DNA from 2 places in the Cellulosimicrobium sp. 22598 genome. Region 1 is predicted to be linked to the other one. Evidence: riboswitches for the same ligand, from Rfam matches in the RefSeq annotation. Region 1 holds a riboswitch; the other holds the start of a gene.
What was found. Region 1 has a riboswitch for S-adenosylmethionine ahead of ACTJIY_RS12500 (ABC transporter substrate-binding protein). Riboswitches for the same ligand answer to the same signal wherever they lie in the genome.

Region 1 (9,879 bases):
CGCATGACGCGCGCGAACGTCGCGACGCTCGTGATGCCGACGGCGATCGCGACCTTGAGCGTCCCGAACCCGAGCGCCGTGATGATCGCGAGCGAGAGCAGGATGCTGGGGATCGCGAGCAGCACGTCGACGAACCGGCCGACGACGTCGTCCACCCACCCGCGCACGAACCCCGCGAGCAGGCCGAGCAGCGACCCGGCGACGAGCCCGACCGCGACCGCGATGACGGTCGCGCTGAGCGACGCCGACGCGCCGTGGACGACGCGCGCGTACACGTCGCGACCCAGGTGGTCGGTGCCGAACAGGTGCGCGCCCGACGGCGGCTGGAGCCGGTCCGCGGGCACGCCCGTCAGCGGGTCGTACGCCGTGAAGAGCTGCGGGACGACCGCCCACGCCGTGACGAGCAGGACGACGAGCACGGCGACGACCAGCCCGGGACGCCGCACGGCGTACCGCACCCCGCGCCGCCACCGGCCCGCCGTGCCCTGGGTCCGCACGCGGCCGTGCCGGAGGATCGCGCGCGCGTCCTCGCGGTCCTCGACCTCGATCTCCTCGGGCGCCCGCGGCTCGGGGACCTCCGGGCTCCCCGGCCGCGCGTCGCCCGACGGCGGGACGTCCGTCCGCGGGACGTCTCGCGTCGGAGCGGTCGCGCGGTCGCTCGCGGTCGTCGGGACCTCGACCGCGTCGCGGAGCACGATGCGCACCCCTGGCCTGGTGCTCATGCGGCCACCGCCTTCTGTCGTGCGTCGATCCGGGGGTCGAGCAGGGGGTAGAGCAGGTCGACCACGAGCGTGACGACCACGAACACGAGCGCGGAGAGCACGACGACCGCTTGCACGACGGGGATGTCCTGCGCGTCCACGGACGTGACCGTGAGTCGCCCGAGGCCCGCGCGCGAGAACACCGTCTCCGTGACGACCGTGCCGCCGAGCAGCCCGCCCACGACGACCCCCAGGACGGTCAGCGCGGGGATCGCGGCGTTGCGCAGCGCGTGGCCGAAGTGCACGCGCGCCCGGCTCGCGCCCTTCGCGCGCGCCGTCTCGACGTACGGCTCACCGAGCGTCCCGCGCAGGCTCCGCGCGAGCACCTGGGCGAGCGCGGCGCTCGCCGGGACGGCGAGCGTGATCGCCGGCAGCACGAGGCTGATCGCGCCCTCGTTGCCGATCGCGGGGAACAGCGGGATCTGGAAGGAGAACCACTGCAGCAGGAGCAGGCCCAGCCAGAACGGCGGCAGGGCGACGCCGAGCGGGGGGAGCGACGCGAGCGCGTGGCGCAGCCAGGCCGCGCGCGGGAACGTGCTCGCGATCGCGATGCCCGCGCCCGCCACGACGGCGAGGACGAGCGCCGCGGCCGTGAGCCGGAGCGTCTCCGGGAGCGCCTGGAGCACGAGCTGCGTCGCGGGCGCCCCGGACGCGTACGACGTCCCGAAGTCGAGGCGCAGCGCGTGCCACAGCGCGTCGGCGTACTGCACGAGCACGGGCCGGTCGAGGCCGTACTGCGCGCGCAGGGCGTCGAGCAGCGCGGGGTCCACCTGGTCCGCCTCGCCCCCGCCGCTCGCCATGAGCGCGGCCGGGTCGCTGGGCAGCAGGTAGAGGACGAAGAACGAGATGGTGAACGCCGCCCAGAGCACGAACAGGCCCTGCCCGGCGCGACGCAGGACGTACCGGCCCATGGTCGGCCTCCTTCCGTGGGGGATGCCCGCCTGCCCGACGCCGCGACGTCGGGCAGGCGGGCCCGGCGGGTCAGCCCTGGGTGACCCAGGCGTCGTAGAAGTCGAGGCGCGACGACGCCTCGAACGTCAGGCCGTGGACCGTGTCGGCGGCCGCGATGGTCGTCGAGAGCTCGTAGACCGGGATCGCGTGCCCCTTCTGCACGAGCAGGCGCGACGCCTCCGTGACGAGCTCCTGGCGCTCGGCCGGGTCGGTCGCCGCGGCCGACGCGTCGAGCAGGTCGTCGACCTCCTCCGCGTCGCGCTGGTTGATGTTGCGCGCATTCGCCGAGAAGATCGTGCGCAGCACGTCCGGGTCGGAGCGCGTGAGGTTGTAGTAGTCGAAGTCGAAGTCGCCGCTCTCCTTGATCGCCTGCGACTCCGCGACGGTCACGTGCTGGAGCTGGAGGTCCACGCCGATCTGCCCGAGCTGCTGCTGGACTAGCTCGAGCGGCTCCGGCACCTGCCAGAACGTCACGGTCGTGGAGAGCTTCTGGCCGTCCTTCTCTCGCACGCCGTCGGCGCCCTCGACCCAGCCCGCGTCGTCGAGGATCTTCTTCGCGCCCTCCGGGTCGTAGGCGAGCTCGTCCGCGACGCTCTCGTAGAGCGGGGTCGAGTGCGACAGGACGCTCGTGGCCGGCTCGTCCTGCGCGCTGAGCACGGTGTCCGCGATCTGCTCGCGGTCGATGCCCTTGAGGATCGCCGTCCGCACGGCCTCGTCGCCCGCGAGCGGGCTCGACTCGTTGGGGAAGAGGTTGAACACGACGCCCGGGTTGGCGCGGTACTCGAGCCAGAACCCGTTCCCGTCGAACTGCGGGAGGTCGACGGTCGAGATCGCGGCCGTGGCGTCGATCTGCCCGGACTGCAGGCTGCCGCTGCGCACGCTCGCCTCGGGGATGACCTTGAACGTCACCGTGTCGAGGTAGGCCTCGCCCTGGTGGTCGTTGGCCTCCGAGCCCCACGCGTAGCCTGCGACCTTCTCGAGCACGATCTCCTGGTCCTGCGTGTAGGACTTGACGGAGAACGGGCCGGAGCCGACGAACTTGCCCGCGCAGCGGTCCTCGACGCTCAGGTCGGCCGACGACGGCGCGAGGAGGCCGAGCGAGAACGTCGAGGTCGCCTGGAGGAACTGGGCGCTCGGCGCCGCGAAGTCGACCGTGAGGGTCTGCGGGTCCGTGACCGTCGTGCCCTCGTAGCCGACGAGGTACTGCGACCCGAGCGACGCCGTCGCGCCGAGCGCGACGATCGCGTCGAAGTTCGTCTTGACCGACTCGGCGTCGATCGGCGTGCCGTCGGCGTAGGTCGCGTCGTCGCGCAGGTGGAACGTGTAGCTCGACGCGTCCTCGTTCACCTCCCAGCTCTCCGCGAGCCACGGCAGGATCTCGCCCGTCTCCGGGTCCTGCGCGGTGAGGGAGGCGACGGTCTGGCGGGCCGCCGCGATGGCGTCGTTGTTGCCGACCTGCTGCGGGTCGATGCAGTGCGAGTCGACGGTGATCGCGAAGGTCAGGTCGCCGCCCGCGACCGGCTCGCCGGACGGGCTGGGCGACCCGTCGTCGTCGGAGGTGCCGGTGCCGCCACCGCACGCGGCGAGCAGGAGACCCGTCGCGGCGGCGGCCGCGGCGGCGGTCAGGGACCGGCGTCGGTGAGGTGTGGGGATCATGTCGTGCTGCTCTCCTCGTGTGCCGGCTGAGGACCGGCGGTCGTCCGGCGCCGGTGGTCGTCCGCGCCGGGCCGAGGGCCGGCGCGGCGGGGGAACCCACCGGGGTGCCGTGCTTACCGCGCGGCGGGAGCCACGCGGTCAGGTCGTTCCCGGAGCACCCCGTCACGTCGAAGGGTTGCTGGTCAGCGAGCCGGGCCTGCGTGCTGACGCTCGTCACCTGGGAGCAGGAAAGACAATCTCGACCGGTTGAGTCAAGTATCGAGACGGTCGTCCCGCCAGGCGGACGGTTGTTTCCTGCTCCGCGACGTCGTGACCCGTCGGCGGGGCTGCCACGAGCACGGCGAGGGCCCACCTCGCCGGGCGAGACGGGGCCCTCCCCTCCGGTCCGGCGGGATCGCTCAGGCCGCGGTGAACCCCGCCGCGCGGCGGGCGTCGGCCGGGCTCCACAGGTCGGTCTTCACCTCGGCCTGCACGACGGGCACGACCTCCTCCGCGAACCGGCGCAGCACGTCCTCCTGCTGCGCCGCGGGGATCAGGTGGTTGACCGAGACGGACTGGAGGTCGTGCCCGTAGGACGCGTGGTAGTCGAGGATCTTCTCCGCGACGCGCTCCGGCGAGCCCACCAGCGCCGGACCGCGCTCGACGGCGTCCTCGACCGTCCGGAAGCTCGGCGCCTTCCCGACGGCGTCCGGCCCGTAGCCCCGACGCGCCGCCGCCGCGACCTGGCCCTCGTAGATCGGGCGGTACTGCTCGATCGCCTCCTCCGTCGTGTCGGCGAGGAACAGCCCGCCCGAGCCGGATCCCACGAACCCGTACGCCGGGTCGTGCCCGTGCGCCGCGTACTGCTCGCGGTACCGGTCGATGAGCACCTGGTAGTTCTCGCGCGGCTGCAACGCGTTGGCGCTGACGATCGGGTCCCCGTACCGGGCCGCGAGGTCCACCGCGAAGCGCGACGTCGCCGACCCGTGCCAGATCCGGAACGGCCCCGCGAACGGACGCGGCAGCGTCGTCGCGTGCTCCAGCGCGTGGCGGTGCCGCCCGCTCCAGCTCACGTCCTCCTCCGACAGCAGCAGGCGCAGCAGCTCGTAGTTCTCCTGGAGGTACTCGTACTGCTTGTCGATGTCGAGCCCCAGCAGCGGGTACTGGAGCACCTCGTTGCCCTTGCCGATGACGATCTCCAGCCGCCCGCGGCTGAGCTGGTCCACCGTCGCGAGGTCCTCGGCGACCCGGATCGGGTCGAGCAGCGACAGCACGGTGACGCCCGTGCTCAGCAGGATGCGCGACGTCCGCGCCGCGACCGCACCGAGGATCACCGTCGGCGCCGACGACAGCACCTCCCCCGCGTGCCGCTCCCCCACCGCGAACGAGTCGAAGCCGAGCTCCTCCGCCAGCACCGCCGTCTCCACCACCCGGTTCAACCGGTCGGACGGCGCGACCGCCTCCCCGGTCACGGGGTGGGGCGGGTTGAACACGATGTCGAGTACCTGGAACCGCACGGTCCTGCTCCTTGCTGTCGTCGTCCGTGGTCGGGCCGGGCGGGCCCGCCAGCGAGATCGGCAGCGCCGGTCGAGGTCGGCACGTGCACACGCCGATCTCGGCCGGGGCTGCCGACCTCGTCCTTCTCTGCCGATCTCGGTCGCGGACCGTCAGGCCGCGGCGGCCTCCGCGGCCTCGGCGTCGCGCTTCGCGACCTCCTCGCGGACGATCGGGATGACGTAGCGGCCGAAGTCGATCGCGTCGTCGAGCAGGTCGTAGCCGCGGGCGGAGATGACGCGGACGCCGAGGTCGTAGTACGCGAGGAGCGCCTCCGCGACCTGCTCGGGCGTGCCGACGAGCGCGTTGGAGTTGCCGGCGCCGCCGGTGGCCTTCGCGGTCGCGGTCCACAGGGCGGTGTCGAAGCGCTCGCCCTGGGCGGCGATCTCGAGCAGGCGCTGGGAACCCGCGTTCTCGGGCTTGTCGATCGGGTGCCGACGGCTGAGCTGTCCCCCCGCGGCGGCCTTGCGCGCCTCGATCCGGTCGAGGATGCGGTGCGCCTTCTCCCAGGCGAGCTCCTCGGTCGGCGCGACGATCGGCCGGAACGCGGCGTGGATGCGCGGCGGGGTGGCCCGGCCTGCGGCGGCGGCCTCGGCGTGCACGCGCGCGATCTGCTCGGCCGTGCGGTCGAGCGGCTCGCCCCAGACGGCGTAGATGTCGGCCTCGGCCGCGCCGACGCGGAACGCGGCGTCCGACGACCCGCCGAACGAGATGGTCGGGGTGCGGCCCTCGAACGGCTTGGCGTCGAGCACGAAGTCGTCGAAGTCGTAGAACGGCCCGTGGTGGTCGAACGGCTCGGCGCTCGACCAGGCCTGCTTGACGATCTGGATGTACTCGTGGGTGCGCGCGTACCGCTCGTCCTTGGTCAGCGTGTCGCCCTCGCGGCCCTGCTCGTGGTCGTTGCCGCCGGTGATGAAGTGGACGGAGAGCCGCCCGCCGGAGAGCTGGTCGAGCGTCGCGAACGTCTTGGCGGCGTACGTCGGGTAGGACACGTTGGGCCGGTGCGCGAGCAGCAGCTCGATCGACTGCAGGCGAGCGGCGGTGTAGGCGGCGAGCGCGGCGGGCTCCGGGCCGGAGGAGCCGTACGCGAAGAGGACGCGCGTCCAGCCGTTGTCCTCGTGCGCACGCACGAGGCGCTCGAGGTAGGCAGGGTCGAACGCGACGGTCGTGCGCTCGGTGGTCTCCGACGCGTCGTTGGTCGTGGCGATGCCGAGGAACTCGACGGGCATGAGGATCTCCGTGGGTGTCGTCGTGGATGGTGCGCGGGTGCGGGTTCGCGGTGCCGGTGCTGCGCGAGCCGGGCGGACGTGGTGCGGTCCGGTCGGCCGCTCAGGACCGGGCGGACGTGGTGCGGCCCGGTCGGCCGCTCAGGACCGGGCGGGCGCCGTCGGGTCCGGGGACGCCGTCGACTCCGGAGACGTCGCGGGCGACGCCTCGACCGGCTCCGACGCCGGGAGGCCGGCGTCCTTCCAGGCCGGGAAGCCGCCGTCGACGTGCGAGACGTTCGTGTACCCGCGCTCGGCGAGCGCCTCGGCGACGGGTCCGGAGCCGTTCGGCGACCCGCACACGACGACGACGGGCGTGTCGAGCGAGATCGCCGGGTTCTCGGCGGGACCGAACAGGGCGTCGAGGTCGTGGCGGTCGGCGAGCGTGGCGCCGGGGATCTCGCCGTGCGCGGCGCGGCCGCCGGCGGAGCGCACGTCGATGAGCAGCGCGCCGTCGGCGACCTTGGCCGCGGCGTCGGTCGCGGCCTGGAGGGGTGGGGTGGTCGTCATGGGTTTCTCCTTCGAGGGATCGTCGCGAGATCGACCCGCACGTCCGAGATCGACCCTCAGGAGGTCGATCTGGCGACGCGCGGGTCGATCTCGCGTTAGGGGGTGGTGACGAGTGCGGGTGTGGCGGGGGCGGGGCTTCCCGCGAACCAGTGCTCGGCGAGCAGCTCGAACGAGCGACGGGCGTCGTCGGCGTCGTGGGTCGCGGTGGTGACGAGCAGCTCGTCGGCACCCGTCGCGCGGCGCAGCGTGTCGAGCCGCTGCACGACCGTCTCCGGGTCGCCGACGATGCGCGTGTCGACGCGGTCCGCGACGAGCGCGCGCTCGGCCTCCGGGCGGTCCTCCCACGCGGGCGACGTACCCGGCTCGGGGTACGCGATCGCGCCGTCGGCGCCGCGGCGGATGGAGAGCACCCAGTCCGCGAACGGTGTCGCGAGCTCCCGGGCGCGCTCGATCGTGTCGGCGACGAGCACGTCGGCGGACACGACGACGTACGGCTCGTCGAGCACGCCCGGCCGGAACGCCGCGCGGTAGGCGGCGACGGTGTCGATCGTCGCCGACGGCGCCACGTGGTAGTTCGCGGCGATCGGCAGCCCGAGCTCGCCCGCGACGCGCGCGCTCTCGCCGGGGCTCGACGCGAGGACCCACAGGTCCCAGTCGGCACCCTCGACGGGCGGGCTCGCGTACGGCGTCCCGTGCTCGTCGCGGTACGTCCCGGCACGCAGGCCGAGCACGAGGTCCAGCTCGTCGCGGAAGCTGACGGGCGTGCGCGACGCCCCGACGATCCGCTTCTGCGCGAGGATCCGCTCGCGCAGCACGGAGTCGTTGAGGTTCGACGGCGGCGCGCCGGGGACGTAGAGCCCCTCGACGACGCGCGGCCCGGTCGCGCCGGACCGCGCGGCGCGCAGCGGGCCGTCCGTGCCCTGCGTGCTGCCCTGCGAACCCGTCGCGTCCTTCGGCGGGGTGAAGGCCCGGCCCAGCCCGAGGTCGACCCGGCCCGGGTGCAGCGCGGCGATCGTCCCGAACTGCTCGGCGGCGACGAGCGGGCTCGTCGTGCTCAGCAGCACCGCGCCGCTGCCGACGCGGATGCGCTCGGTCCGGGCCGCGACGGCCGCGGCGAGCACGGCGGGCGACGCGGAGCCGACACCGGGCGACAGGTGGTGCTCGGCGTACCAGACGCGGTGGTAGCCGAGCCGGTCGAGGTCGCGCGCGAGCCCGACGGCGCGGCGCACCGCGTCCTGGCCCGTCGCCCCCTCGGGAACGATCGCGAGGTCGAGGACGGACAGCGGGACGCGGCCGGACGCCGGTCGCGGACCGCCGGGGGTGGCGGTCGGGTGCGGGTGGGAGGACATGGCTTCCTTCGGTGGTGCGACTGGTCGTGGTGCGGCGGCCGGTGGCGGCGCAGCGGCCGGTGGAGCGGTGGGTCCCGACTGCTCCCGGCGGCGGGACGGGACCGGGGCTCCTACTTGGACGGGAACCCGAGCGCAGCGAGCGTGGGTCGCAGGTGGGCGCGCCCGCGCAGCGCGCCGGGGACGCGCAGGCGGTCGACGACGCGGTCGCGCCAGCCGCCGTCGAGCCCCTCCTCGCGGTAGAAGGGCGCGATGCGCTGCTCGTACGCCGCGACGTGCTCCGCCTGGTCGCCGTGGTAGCGCTCGGGGTGCAGCACCGCCGCCTGCGGCAGCCGGGGCTTGACGCGCTCGCCGCCCGCAGGGTCGGGGTGCCCGACGACGAGCCCCACGACCGCGACGACGCCCTCGGGCAGGCCGAGCTCGGCCGCGACCTGGGCCGGGTGGTTGCGCAGCGCGCCGATGTACACGGTGCCGAGCCCGAGCGACTCGGCGGCGACGACCGCGTTCTGCGCGGCGAGCGCGGCGTCGAGGAACGCCACGATCGTCGTCTCGAGGTAGTCGGTCGCCTCGAGCCGGACGCCCTCGCGCTCGCCGAGGGCGCGCGCCCGGGCGACGTCGGCGAGCCAGACGAGCAGCAGCGGCGCCGTGCGGACGTGCTCCTGGTCGCCCGCGAGCGCCGCGAGCCGGTCCTTGCGCGCGGCGTCGGTGACGGCGACGACGCTCCAGAGCTGGAGGTTCGACGACGTCGGTGCGGACTGCGCGGCGGCGACGAGCGTCGGGACGACGTGGTCGGCGAGCGGATCGGTGCGGTAGCGACGCACGCTGCGGTGCCCGAGCACGGTGCCGAGCACGTCCGCGGGGCGGCCCGCGTCGCGCGCCCGGCCGGCCGCGGCACGGCGTGCCAGCCCGACGGCGGCACCGGGCGCCGCGACGTCCGCGACGTCCGGCGCGACGCCGTAGCGCGCCCCGACCGCGGCGCGCGCGCCGTCGAGCACCGCACCGTCGGGCACGACGGCGTCGGGCCGGGCACCGGTGGGCACGTCGGTCAGGTCGCTCTCCAGGTCGCGCGGGCCGCCGTCGCGGCGGTCGCCGCGCGCCGCACGCACGACGGCCGGGACGGTGACGGGTGTGGACGTCATGAGGCGGTCCTCTCGGGGAGTGCGGAGAGGCGGGCGAGCGCGAACCGCTCGGCCGCGAGCGCGTCGTCGGGACGGGTGGCGAGGTCGGCGAGCACGCGGCCGACCGCCGGGGCGAACTTGAAGCCGTGGCCGGAGAACCCGGCGCCGACGACGACCGGACCGCGCCGGTCGAGCACGAAGTCGTGGTCCGGCGTCGTCGTGTAGGTGCAGCTCACGGGGACGTAGGCGTCGGGGTCGAGGCCGGGCAGCCACGTGCGGACGTAGTCGCGCAGCGCGGCGAGCTGACCCGGCTCGGGCCGGTAGGAGCGCCGGTCGGGGTCGACGACGGGCCCGACCCCGTGGAAGCCGACCTTGACGCCCTCGCCCGGGGTCGCGAGCCCGTAGACGCCGCTCGGCCACGCGGTGCCGGGACCGACGTCGTGCGTGAACGCCGGCCACCCCTGCGGGGACGCGCCCGGGGCGAGCGCGAAGTGCGCGGGCTGCTCCTGGGTCACGACGAGCGGGAGCTCCTGCCCCAGCAGCCCGCCGGCGGGACCGCCGAGGAGGCCGGCGCTCCACGCCCCGACGGTCACGACGACGACCCGCGCGACGACGTCGCCGCCGTCGGTGACGACGCGCACGCCCTCCGGGACGCGCTCGACGTGCCGGACGGCGGTCTCGTGGCGGACGTCGGCGCCGCTCGCGGCGGCCGCGCCCTGGAGGGCCGCGACGGCGCGGT
Region 2 (9,879 bases), on a different contig from region 1:
GAGCCGGGCGGGACGCCCTGCGCGGATTCGAGTCGCGACGGACGTGGAGCCCGTCGCTCGGGGGTACAGACGGGGGATCTCGGAGCCCGGTGATGGGGCATTGATGTGATGTACGTCACATAGAGTTGCTCGAGCGTCGGCGGCGTCTGTCCAGACATGGCCCGGAAGAGCTCAGCCGCGGAACCGACCCGTCCCTCGCGGGAGATCGTCGCTCCCTGGTCGTGGGGCAGCGGTCCGCGAACCTTCGCACCACCCACCCACGTGGTGCTCCGCGCCATCCGCACCGACGACTACGAGGAGCTGCGCGGCTGGGAAGCGCCGGTCGTGACGTGGAAGCCGCCGACGCCCCGGCGACAGCGCCGGACAGCACGCCTCCTCGCCGTGCTCAGCGTGTGCTGCGTCCTCGGTGGCCTGCTCGTGCTGGTCATGCTCGTCGTCTCGGCGTGGTAGAAGAGCTCGACGAGTGACACTGCTCCCGCCCGCCTGGTCCGGGCGGCTGCCCCGGACTACGTCTTGAGCAGTCTCTGCACGAGCCGTCCGAGCCCACGCGAGTCGTCCGGGAGGGCCTCGACACCGACCCGGACAGGCACCCTCAGCGAACCTGCCGTCCATCGTGCAAGCTCGTCTCGCACACGGGTCGCAACGACGTTCCGCGTGGTGTCCGGATCCTCGCAGGGGACGCGCCAGGCAACCACCAGGGCGACGCCGTCCACGTAGCAGGCGGGTGCGGGCGGAGGGAACACGCGGCGCAGAGACTCCCCGAGTGCGAGGTCGCGCTCCCACCTGTCGAGGGGGACCGACGAACCGGCCCGGCCGTCGACCACCACGACGATCGGCACGTCGCCCTCCCGGCCGTGGCGATAGGAGGCGACGACCGCGCCACAGCCGCTCAGGAAGTCGTCCACCGTCCCGAGACCGCTCAGGCTCCCGTGCGCTGCCGCCCCGCCCAGCATGCCCGACGTCCGCTCCCACCCGTCGGCGAGAGCCGCGACGACGGGGCCGGGCAGACCTGCGCCGCCCAGGGAGTACAAGACCGCCAGATCCCGGATCCCGTCGGCGATACCGACCCCCGCGTTCGCGCGAGCGATGCCGAGGGCTCGCGCAGGCCCGGTGACGTCCCGGCCTCCCAGGTGCGCGGCAGCCACGTGGACCACCGCGGGGACCGCCCAGTCCGCGAGCGCGTCCCAGCCCGCTGCGAACGTCGCCGCGCGCCACCTCTCGCACAGCTCGTCGAGCGGCGCGCCTGCCCCGGTCGTGGTCATCGTGGAGAAGGACGTCCGCGGACCCGTCTCATGACGGACCGGGACCGACACGTCGCTCGCCCGCCGAATCACCCTCTCCTGCCGCGCGCAGGCCACGCTCGCGCGTTTCCCTGAACAGGTGACCCTCGACACCGGGTCGCCCTCGCTCACGGCGCCCCTCTCGGACGAGCAGCTCGTGGCCAGGCTGCGCGAGGGCGACGACGACGCGTTCGCTGCGCTCTACCGCTCTCACCGACCGTACGCACTGGTCGTGGCCAGGGCGCTCGTCGGCCCGTCCTGGGCCGACGACGTGGTCGCCGAGTCCTTCACGGCCCTCCTGGGTGTGATCCGCGCCGGACGCGGTCCGTCACGGCACGTGCGGGCCTACCTCCTGACGATCGTGAGACGCGTCGCGTGGTCCACGCTGCGGTCCCAGGACCGCGTCCGGGCGACGGACCTGCACCGGCTCGACGGGACCCACCACGATCCAGACGTTCTCTTGGACGAGATCGAGCGACATCGCGTCCTCGACGCGTTCGCCGCTCTCCCGGCACGATGGCAGAAGGTGCTCTGGCACATCGAGGTCCTGGGCGCTTCGCCCGCAGAGTTGGCCGACGTGCTCGGGATCAGCCCCAACGCCGTGTCGTCCCTCGCGCGGCGGGCGCGGCAACGCCTCCGACACGCCTATCTGCGCCACCACGGGCAGGTGACGACGGAGCCCTAGCCGGGGCCGACCGGCGCCGTCATCGATGTTGCTTCGTACCTGCCGCCGAGGCCGCGTTCACGCCGCGCCGGACCGCTCCCCGGCTCGCCGCGACGAGACCGAGCTGCTTCGCGCGCATCACCGTCTCCGCACGCGTGTGGGTGCCCAGGCGACGGTAGATCTCGCGGATCTGAGTCTTCACCGTGTTGTGCGAGACGTAGAGCCTGCGGGCGATCTCGGGGCCGCTCAGCCCGTCGACGACGAGCTGGAGCACGAGGAGCTGACGCTCGGGCAGCAGGACCGTCCCGCCCTCGGGCGAGGCCCGCCGCCCAAGCTCCGCCACCGGCTCCAGCTCGGCACGCTCCGCACCGTCGACGTCCGCGAGCAGGAGGTCCATCGCCTCAGGAGAGGCCCACCGGAGCTCGAGCAGCGCGTTCGCCCGGCGCGCAAGGCCCCACGCCCGCCGCATCTCCGCGCGGGCCTGGTCCTTCTCTCCCAGCGCCACGAGTGCGCTGGCCGTGACGGCGAGGCCCTCGATGCGAGCCCCCGTCGTCAGCCGGGCCCTCTCGCCGAGCCTCGCGACGCGACGGAACGCCTCGACCAGGCTCCCGCTCGCCACGAGCGCATGGGCGTTGACGACGTCTCGGACCGGCGCGGACCGCGGGAGGGTGTCGGCGACGCGGATGGCGGCTGCACCGCGACCCGCCACCAGGTGCAAGCGAGCGACGTCCTGCACGACCAGGAAAGGTGCGCGCCGCTCGCTCGCGTCGGGCTCGACCGCCATGCCTCTCCTCGCGGCATCCGCCACCAGGACGTCGAGCGCGAGATCCGGAGTACCGCTGAGCTCGGCCATCACCGCCATCACATGCCTCCGCACGAACCAGAGGTCACCGCCCGGCCTCTCGATGCTCCTCCCGAGCGACGCCTTGGCCTCGTCGATACGGCGACCCTCCAGGTGGACCAGCGCTGCGACGACCGACGGGACGTCCCCCCCGCACCCGCGCCACCAGGCGGGCGGGGCCGGCAAGGACCGCGACTCGCGCACCCACTCGTCCGCGGCCACGAGATCACCACCACACGCCTCCGCGACCGCCGCCAGCTCGCACGCCACGGCAGCGACGGAGAGCGCACCCGAGCGTGTGGCCCGCTGCGAGGCCGAGTCGGCGAACGCTGCCGCGACCCGGACCAGACCTGCGCAGAGCGCGCTCATCGACGCCTGCAGCTCGAGCAGCACTGCCGCGCCGATCGACCGCGGCGCGCCGCGGTCGGCACCGAGATCGTCGAGCGCACCCTGTGCCGCCTGCAAGGACTTGTCGTACAGGCCGGCGCGGCGCAGGAGTGCGACCCGACAGAAGGCGTCCAACGCCCGCGCTTCAGGCGATGCGGTCGTCGGCGCGACGGCCTCGGCAAGAGGCTCGTCGTGCTCGTCGAGCGACTCGATGCGGCCGATCGTGGGTCGTATCGCCGCGCGCAGGATGCGGAGTCGGCCCGGGATGCTCTCCGGACATCGTTCGACGGCGCTGCGCCACAGCTCGTCGAAGCCCGGCCCGGAGCTGACGGCGAGCAGGTCGGGCCAGGTCGCGACCAGCGCGCGGTCCACGACTCCGGGCTCTCTGGAGTCGAGCGCCCGCGAGAGGGCCGCCCACGTGGCCCCCCGGGCGACGTGAGCGTCCACACGCTGCTGGAAGCGGCGCACGTAGCCGGCCGGATCCAGATAGCGCAGGTGCGAGAGCAGGCTCTGCCGCATCCTGGGCTCGTACTCGAGCACGCCCGCGTCAGCGCCCACATGACGGTAGAGGATCCCCCCCTCGACGAGTCGCCGAGCCGTCGAGCGCGCGTCCGGCACCGCCGTCAGGTCGTCGAGCTCGTCCACCTGGAGACGACGCTCGACGCAGGTGTCGAGGAGGAAGGGCATGATCTCCGGAGGCACGAACGACCCCAGAGCTCGCGTCGTCTCTCGACGGACGACGGCGGGGACCGCGTCGTGGAGATCGACTCCTCCCGAACCGCCCGAACCCAGGTCGGCCACCGCGGTGACGATCGACGCCGGGTAGCCGCCAAGTCCGTCGGTGACGAGCCCCGCCACCTCCTCGGTGATCTCGATCCCTCGCACCCGGGCGAAGCGCACCGTGTCCTGCGCGCTCCATGCGAGCGCAGCCATGCCGACCTCGACCATGCCTGTGCCCCGCCGGACGGGCGTGGGACCGACGGTGCTCAGCACGACCGCCCGTGCCCCGAGAGCGACCGCCGCCGCGCAGGCCGCGTCGATGAGGCCTGCATGGCCTGCACGGACGTCGTCGACGACGACGGTCACCGGGCCCAGAGCGCGGAGCAGCGCCCCGAGGCGCCCGGGTCCCGCGCCGTCGAGATCGGTGGACCCCGTGGGCCGGAGCACGTACCGCACCTGGTCGAGAACGCGGTCCGCGAGCTCTCCGGCACCGATGCACCGCCGCGCCGGGTCGCTCGCGGACGCCGAGAGCCAGACGATCACCTGGCCCTCGGCGAGCGCGGCCCGCGACCACCGTGCGACCGACACGGTCTTCCCGAAGCCGCGCGCGGCGCGGACCAGGACGTGACGGGTGGTGCTCGTGAGCGTGTCGTCAAGGAGCGGACGCTCGATCGCCGCAGAGGTCGTCGCCAGACGCGGGAGCAGACCGCGAAGCGCCGCTTCCACCTCGGCCCGTCCCGCGCCGCCCGCCTCTTCCCGACCGGTCAGCACCTGCTGCCACCCGCTGATCGAGGGTGAACCCTGCTCTCGCTGTCGTCCGCCGTCTCTCGCCTCCGCCACCGCTCCATACCTCTGACAGACGTCGGTCGGCCGGAGTCACGACGGGTGATCCGTCATGCGCCCGGCACAAGGACGCAGGGCGACACGGTTACCGCGCGCCCTACGTCTGCCCCGATACAACCTCACGGACCGGCGAAGTCAGGAGGTACGGAGGGTGATCCTGAGGGTGACCACAGGACGGAGCGACGGCCCGACCTCACGGGAACCGGCTCCCGCTCAGCCCTCGCGGAGGCGCACGAGGCGGCGCCCGGCAACGAGCAGGACACCGGCCAGGAGCAGCGCACCGGACGCCGCCGCGACCGGCACCGTCTCAAGCCCCGTCGCCGCCAGCTCTCCCTTCTCCGCGGGCTGCGCCGCACCAGGTATGGCGTCCGTGGTCGGCTCGGCCACGACCATGTCGACGGGCTGCGACGGCACGACAGGCTCCGCCGGATCGCTCGGGTCCGCCGGGTGCGTGGGCTCGGCCGGACCTGTCGGTTCGGCCGGGTCTGTCGGCTCGGCCGGGTCTGTCGGCTCGGCCGGGTCTGACGGCTCGACCGGATCCGACGGCTCAACCGGGTCTGACGGCTCAACCGGGTCCGACGGCACGCTCGAGCAGACGGGATCCTGGCCGCCTTCACCGAAGTGCTCGTCGTAGTGGGCGACCTGGACCCACGTGATGCAGTAGTCGTCCGAGTGGACGAGCGCCGACCACGGGAGGAAGCTCGAGCCGACGAACCGGCCCGACGGCTGGTCGTTGAGCGTCTCGAAGTGGATGCCGACCGACCGCTCGGCGCCCTCGACCGTGTAGCGGACGTTCACGTGGCCACCGTCCGGGAACGCGTCACCCGCGGGGAGATAGAGCCCTTCCGGGGCCACGCGGTAGGGCGTGGGCGAGTCGGACCCGCCAGCGAGCGCGGGTGCCGCGGACAGGCTGAGGATGAGGGCAGCGCCGAGCATTGCCCCCGATGCGATACGCATGGGACTGTGAGGTCCTTCCTTGAGAGGGAGAGATCTGCCCGGTTCGTACTCCGCCAAGAGGGGCCGGGCAGATCGCATGTCAGAGCGGGTCGACCACGCCTTTCGACGGTAGACCTGAACGACCGTCCAGTTGAGCGCTCCTGAGAGCCACGGCGCGCATCGTCGCAGGCGAGAGCATGCTTGCCGGCCCCACCCGTGATACCACTCACAGCATCCTTCACCCGCGGTCACCCCCGGGGTCACCCCGTTGCGATCGCACTCACACCGTGTTCTCGCCGTCCAGGGACGCGGACACCGGCCCACGTCCCCGAACGTCTCGGCACCCCCGGGCAACGCCATCCCGTCTCACGTGACGGGCACCCTCGACCGTATGCCGGATGGCCCGTAGGATCGTGGCAACCATCCAGAGCGGTCGAGAGTCCTGGCTCGACGACACCGCAGCAACCCGCCGACGGAAGCCTCCCGAGGACAAAGGTGCTAACGCCAGGGTCGATGGAGTGACGCATGACCTCAGAGGCATCCTTCGCGCACCGTCCGGGCACGTGCCCGACGGCGGTCGCGCCCTTCCGTGTCCCGGCGCCGCGTGCCGTGGCGCGCCCCGGCGAGGCGACGTCGTGAGCGTCGCGGACGCCGTCGGGCAGGCGCACGGCGGGGCGGCACGTCCCACGGTCTCGTTCGAGCTCATGCCCCCGCGGCGCCCGGACGCGGCGCCCAAGTTCTGGGAGACGGCACGCCGTCTCGTCGCGACGCACCCCGACTTCGTGTCCGTGACGTACGGCGCGGCGGGCACCGACCGCGCGACGGCTCGCCACGTCGTCGGCCGCCTGCTCCAGGGCACGCCCGTGCTGCCGATCGCGCACCTCACGTGCGTCGGGGCGTCGCGCGAGGACGTCGAGGAGGTCATCTCCGACTTCCTCGACGAGGGCGTGCGGAGCTTCCTCGCGCTGCGGGGCGACCCGCCGCGCGACCAGCCGGACTGGCAGCCCGCGCCCGACGGCGTCCGGTCGTCGACCGAGCTCGTCGCGCTCCTGCGCGAGGTCGAGGCGTCGCGGTGCGCGGCCGACCCGGCCGCGGCCCTGCGCGGCGCGGCCCGGCCGCTGACGATCGCCGTCGCGACGTTCAGCGACGGCAACCCCGCCGCCGGCACGACGCGCACCCAGGAGGTGCGCCGCCTGTTCCAGAAGCAGCAGGCCGGCGCGAGCTTCGCGATCACGCAGCTCTTCTACGACGCGTCGTCGTACACCGACTTCGTCGCCGAGGCCCGCGCGGCCGGCGTGACGATCCCCATCCTCGCCGGGCTGCTGCCCACGACGGAGCCCGCACGGCTCCGCCGCGTCGAGGAGCTCACGGGCGTGCGCGCGCCCCAGCACCTGCTGGACGCGCTCGACGCCCTGCCCGACCCGGAGGCGCAGCACGCCTACGGGATCGCGTACTCGGTCGACCTCGCGCAGCGCGTCCTCGACGCGGGCGCGCCCGGTCTGCACGTGTACACGTTCAACAAGCACCGCGCCGCTCTTGACCTGCTCGAGGGTGTCCACCTCGGCGGCGGGTCGCGCGGGACCGGGGGCAGCGCCAGCGCTGCCGCCGCCCCGCTCGTCCCGGACCTGGCCAGCGGGCCGTGGGTCACCGGCACCTCCCTGCCCCCGACGAGCGCCGCCACGCACGGCACGCCCGTCTGACCGGTCCTCCGGACCAGCAAGAGGTTTCGATCATGGCCACTTCCGTACCCTCCCCTACCCAGATCCAGGCCGGATTCCCCGCCGGCACCGTGCTCGGCTACCCCCGCATCGGGCGCCGCCGCGAGCTCAAGAAGGCCGTCGAGGCCTTCTGGGCCGGCAAGACGTCGGCCGACGAGCTCGAGGCCACGGCCCGCGAGCTGCGCCTCGCGACCGTGCGCCGGCTCGTCGAGCTCGGCCTCGGCGCCGACGACGCGTCCGTCCCCGGGTCGTTCTCCTACTACGACCAGGTGCTCGACGTCGCCGCCTCGCTCGGGGCGATCCCGTCGCGGTTCGCGTCGCTCCTCGGCACCGGGCCCGACGACGCGGGCCGCCTCGACCTCGCGGGCTACTTCACCGTCGCGCGCGGCCAGGGCGACGACGCCCCGCTCGAGATGACCAAGTGGTTCGACACGAACTACCACTACCTCGTGCCCGAGATCGGCCCGGACACCCCGATCCGGTTCGTGGACGACCGCATCGTGCGCGAGTTCGTCGAGGCCAAGGAGGCGGGCGTCGTCACGCGACCCGTCGTCGTCGGGCCGGTGACGTTCCTCGCGCTGTCCAAGGCCGCCGACGACGCTGCGTCGTCGGCCGCAGGCTTCCGCCCGCTCGACCGCCTCGACGACGTCGTCGCCGCCTACGCCGACCTGCTGCGCGCGCTCGCCGCCGCCGGCGCGCCGTGGGTCCAGCTCGACGAGCCGATCCTCGTCACCGACTCGGTCGACGTGCCGTTCACGGAGCTCGCGGCAGCGGTGGAGTCGGCCTACCGCACCCTCGCGACGGACCTCCGCCCTGTGCCGAACCCGGGGTCGCTCCCCACGGAGTCCTCCGGCTCGGGAGAGATCACGGGCTCGGCGCAGGGGGCGCGGCCCGCGATCCTCGTCGCCGCGCCGTTCGGGGGGCTGCAGGCCGGTGCCGAGGACGACGGCGGCGACGCGCGGGACGGGCTCGCGCTCCTCGCGGGCACCGACGTGGAGGCGATCGCGATCGACCTCGTCAAGGGCGCCGTCCCGACGGCGGCCGACGGCGGCGTCCCCGGCCTCGCCGGGAAGACGCTCGTCGCGGGCGTGATCGACGGGCACAACGTGTGGCGCGCGGACCTCGCGGCGAAGCTCGACGTCGTCGACGCGCTCCAGACGCTGGGTGCCGGTGCGGTCGCCGTCGGGACGTCGACGTCGCTGCTGCACGTGCCGCACGACGTGGAGGACGAGGTGTTCGCCGAGCCGGGGACGGCGTCGGGCACGACGCTCGACCCGCGCCTGCGCGACTGGCTCGCGTTCGCGGACCAGAAGGTCGGCGAGGTCGCGACGCTCGCCCGCACGCTCACGGAGGGTCGCGACGCCGTCGCGACGGAGATCGAGGCGTCCCGCGCGGCGGTGGCGTCGCGCGCGGAGGCGAGCGGCGTCGTCGTGCCCGCGGTGCGCGAGCGCGCCGCCGCGCTGACCGACGCGGACTTCGCGCGCGGCGACTACGCCGAGCGCGCGGCCGCGCAGCAGGAGCGTCTGAACCTGCCGCCGCTGCCGACGACCACGATCGGCTCGTTCCCGCAGACGCCGGAGATCCGCCGCGCCCGCGCGCTGTGGACGAAGGGCGAGCTCTCGGACGCGGACTACACGGCCGCGATGCGCGAGGAGATCGCGCGCGTCGTCGCGCTCCAGGAGGAGCTGGGCCTCGACGTCCTCGTGCACGGCGAGCCCGAGCGCAACGACATGGTGCAGTACTTCGCGGAGCACCTCGACGGGTTCGCCGTCACGGCGAACGGCTGGGTCCAGTCGTACGGCTCGCGCTGCGTCCGCCCGCCGATCCTGTGGGGCGACGTCACGCGGCCTGCGCCGATCACGGTCGAGTGGTCCGCGTACACGGCGTCGCTCACCGAGAAGCCGGTCAAGGGCATGCTCACCGGGCCGGTGACGATCCTCGCGTGGTCGTTCGTGCGCGACGACCAGCCGCTCGGCGACACCGCGAACCAGGTGGGCCTCGCGCTGCGCGACGAGATCGCGGACCTGGAGGCCGCCGGCATCGGGATCGTCCAGGTCGACGAGCCCGCGCTGCGCGAGCTCCTGCCGCTGCGCAAGGCCGACCAGCCCGCGTACCTCGACTGGTCGGTCGGCTCGTTCCGGCTCGCGACGTCGGGCGTGGAGGCGGCGACGCAGATCCACACGCACCTGTGCTACTCGGAGTTCGGCGAGGTCATCGGCGCGATCGACGGCCTCGACGCGGACGTGACGTCGGTCGAGGCGGCGCGCTCCCGCATGGAGATCGTGCCGGAGCTGCGCGACGCCGGGTACGCGCGCGGCATCGGGCCGGGCGTCTACGACATCCACAGCCCGCGCGTGCCCTCCGCCGAGGAGGTCACCGAGCTGCTGGAGCTCGCCGTGAAGTCGATCGACCCGACGGTCGTGTGGGTCAACCCGGACTGCGGCCTCAAGACGCGTCGCTACGAGGAGACCGTGCCGTCGCTCGAGCACC

Region 2: it holds a riboswitch for S-adenosylmethionine, as region 1 does, so the genes downstream of both, ACTJIY_RS10105 (methylenetetrahydrofolate reductase) here and ACTJIY_RS12500 (ABC transporter substrate-binding protein) in region 1, are expected to answer to the same signal.

The regions. Positions count from the first base shown of each region.
Region 1 is NZ_JBQEMZ010000010.1:88,931-98,809, reverse strand. Features, by position in the region: gene ACTJIY_RS12510 (ABC transporter permease) at 1-722, opposite strand, end outside; gene ACTJIY_RS12505 (ABC transporter permease) at 719-1,672, opposite strand; gene ACTJIY_RS12500 (ABC transporter substrate-binding protein) at 1,743-3,368, opposite strand; SAM riboswitch class IV at 3,473-3,586, opposite strand; gene ACTJIY_RS12495 (LLM class flavin-dependent oxidoreductase) at 3,767-4,864, opposite strand; gene ACTJIY_RS12490 (LLM class flavin-dependent oxidoreductase) at 5,015-6,130, opposite strand; gene ACTJIY_RS12485 (rhodanese-like domain-containing protein) at 6,269-6,676, opposite strand; gene ACTJIY_RS12480 (LLM class flavin-dependent oxidoreductase) at 6,772-8,025, opposite strand; gene ACTJIY_RS12475 (NADPH-dependent oxidoreductase) at 8,136-9,161, opposite strand; gene ACTJIY_RS12470 (FAD-dependent oxidoreductase) at 9,158-9,879, opposite strand, start outside.
Region 2 is NZ_JBQEMZ010000007.1:233,382-243,260, reverse strand. Features, by position in the region: gene ACTJIY_RS10130 (hypothetical protein) at 262-450, shown strand; gene ACTJIY_RS10125 (hypothetical protein) at 507-1,412, opposite strand; gene ACTJIY_RS10120 (RNA polymerase sigma factor) at 1,381-1,965, shown strand; gene ACTJIY_RS10115 (LuxR C-terminal-related transcriptional regulator) at 1,985-4,618, opposite strand; gene ACTJIY_RS10110 (hypothetical protein) at 4,949-5,692, opposite strand; SAM riboswitch class I at 6,089-6,191, shown strand; gene ACTJIY_RS10105 (methylenetetrahydrofolate reductase) at 6,376-7,371, shown strand; gene metE (5-methyltetrahydropteroyltriglutamate--homocysteine S-methyltransferase) at 7,404-9,879, shown strand, end outside.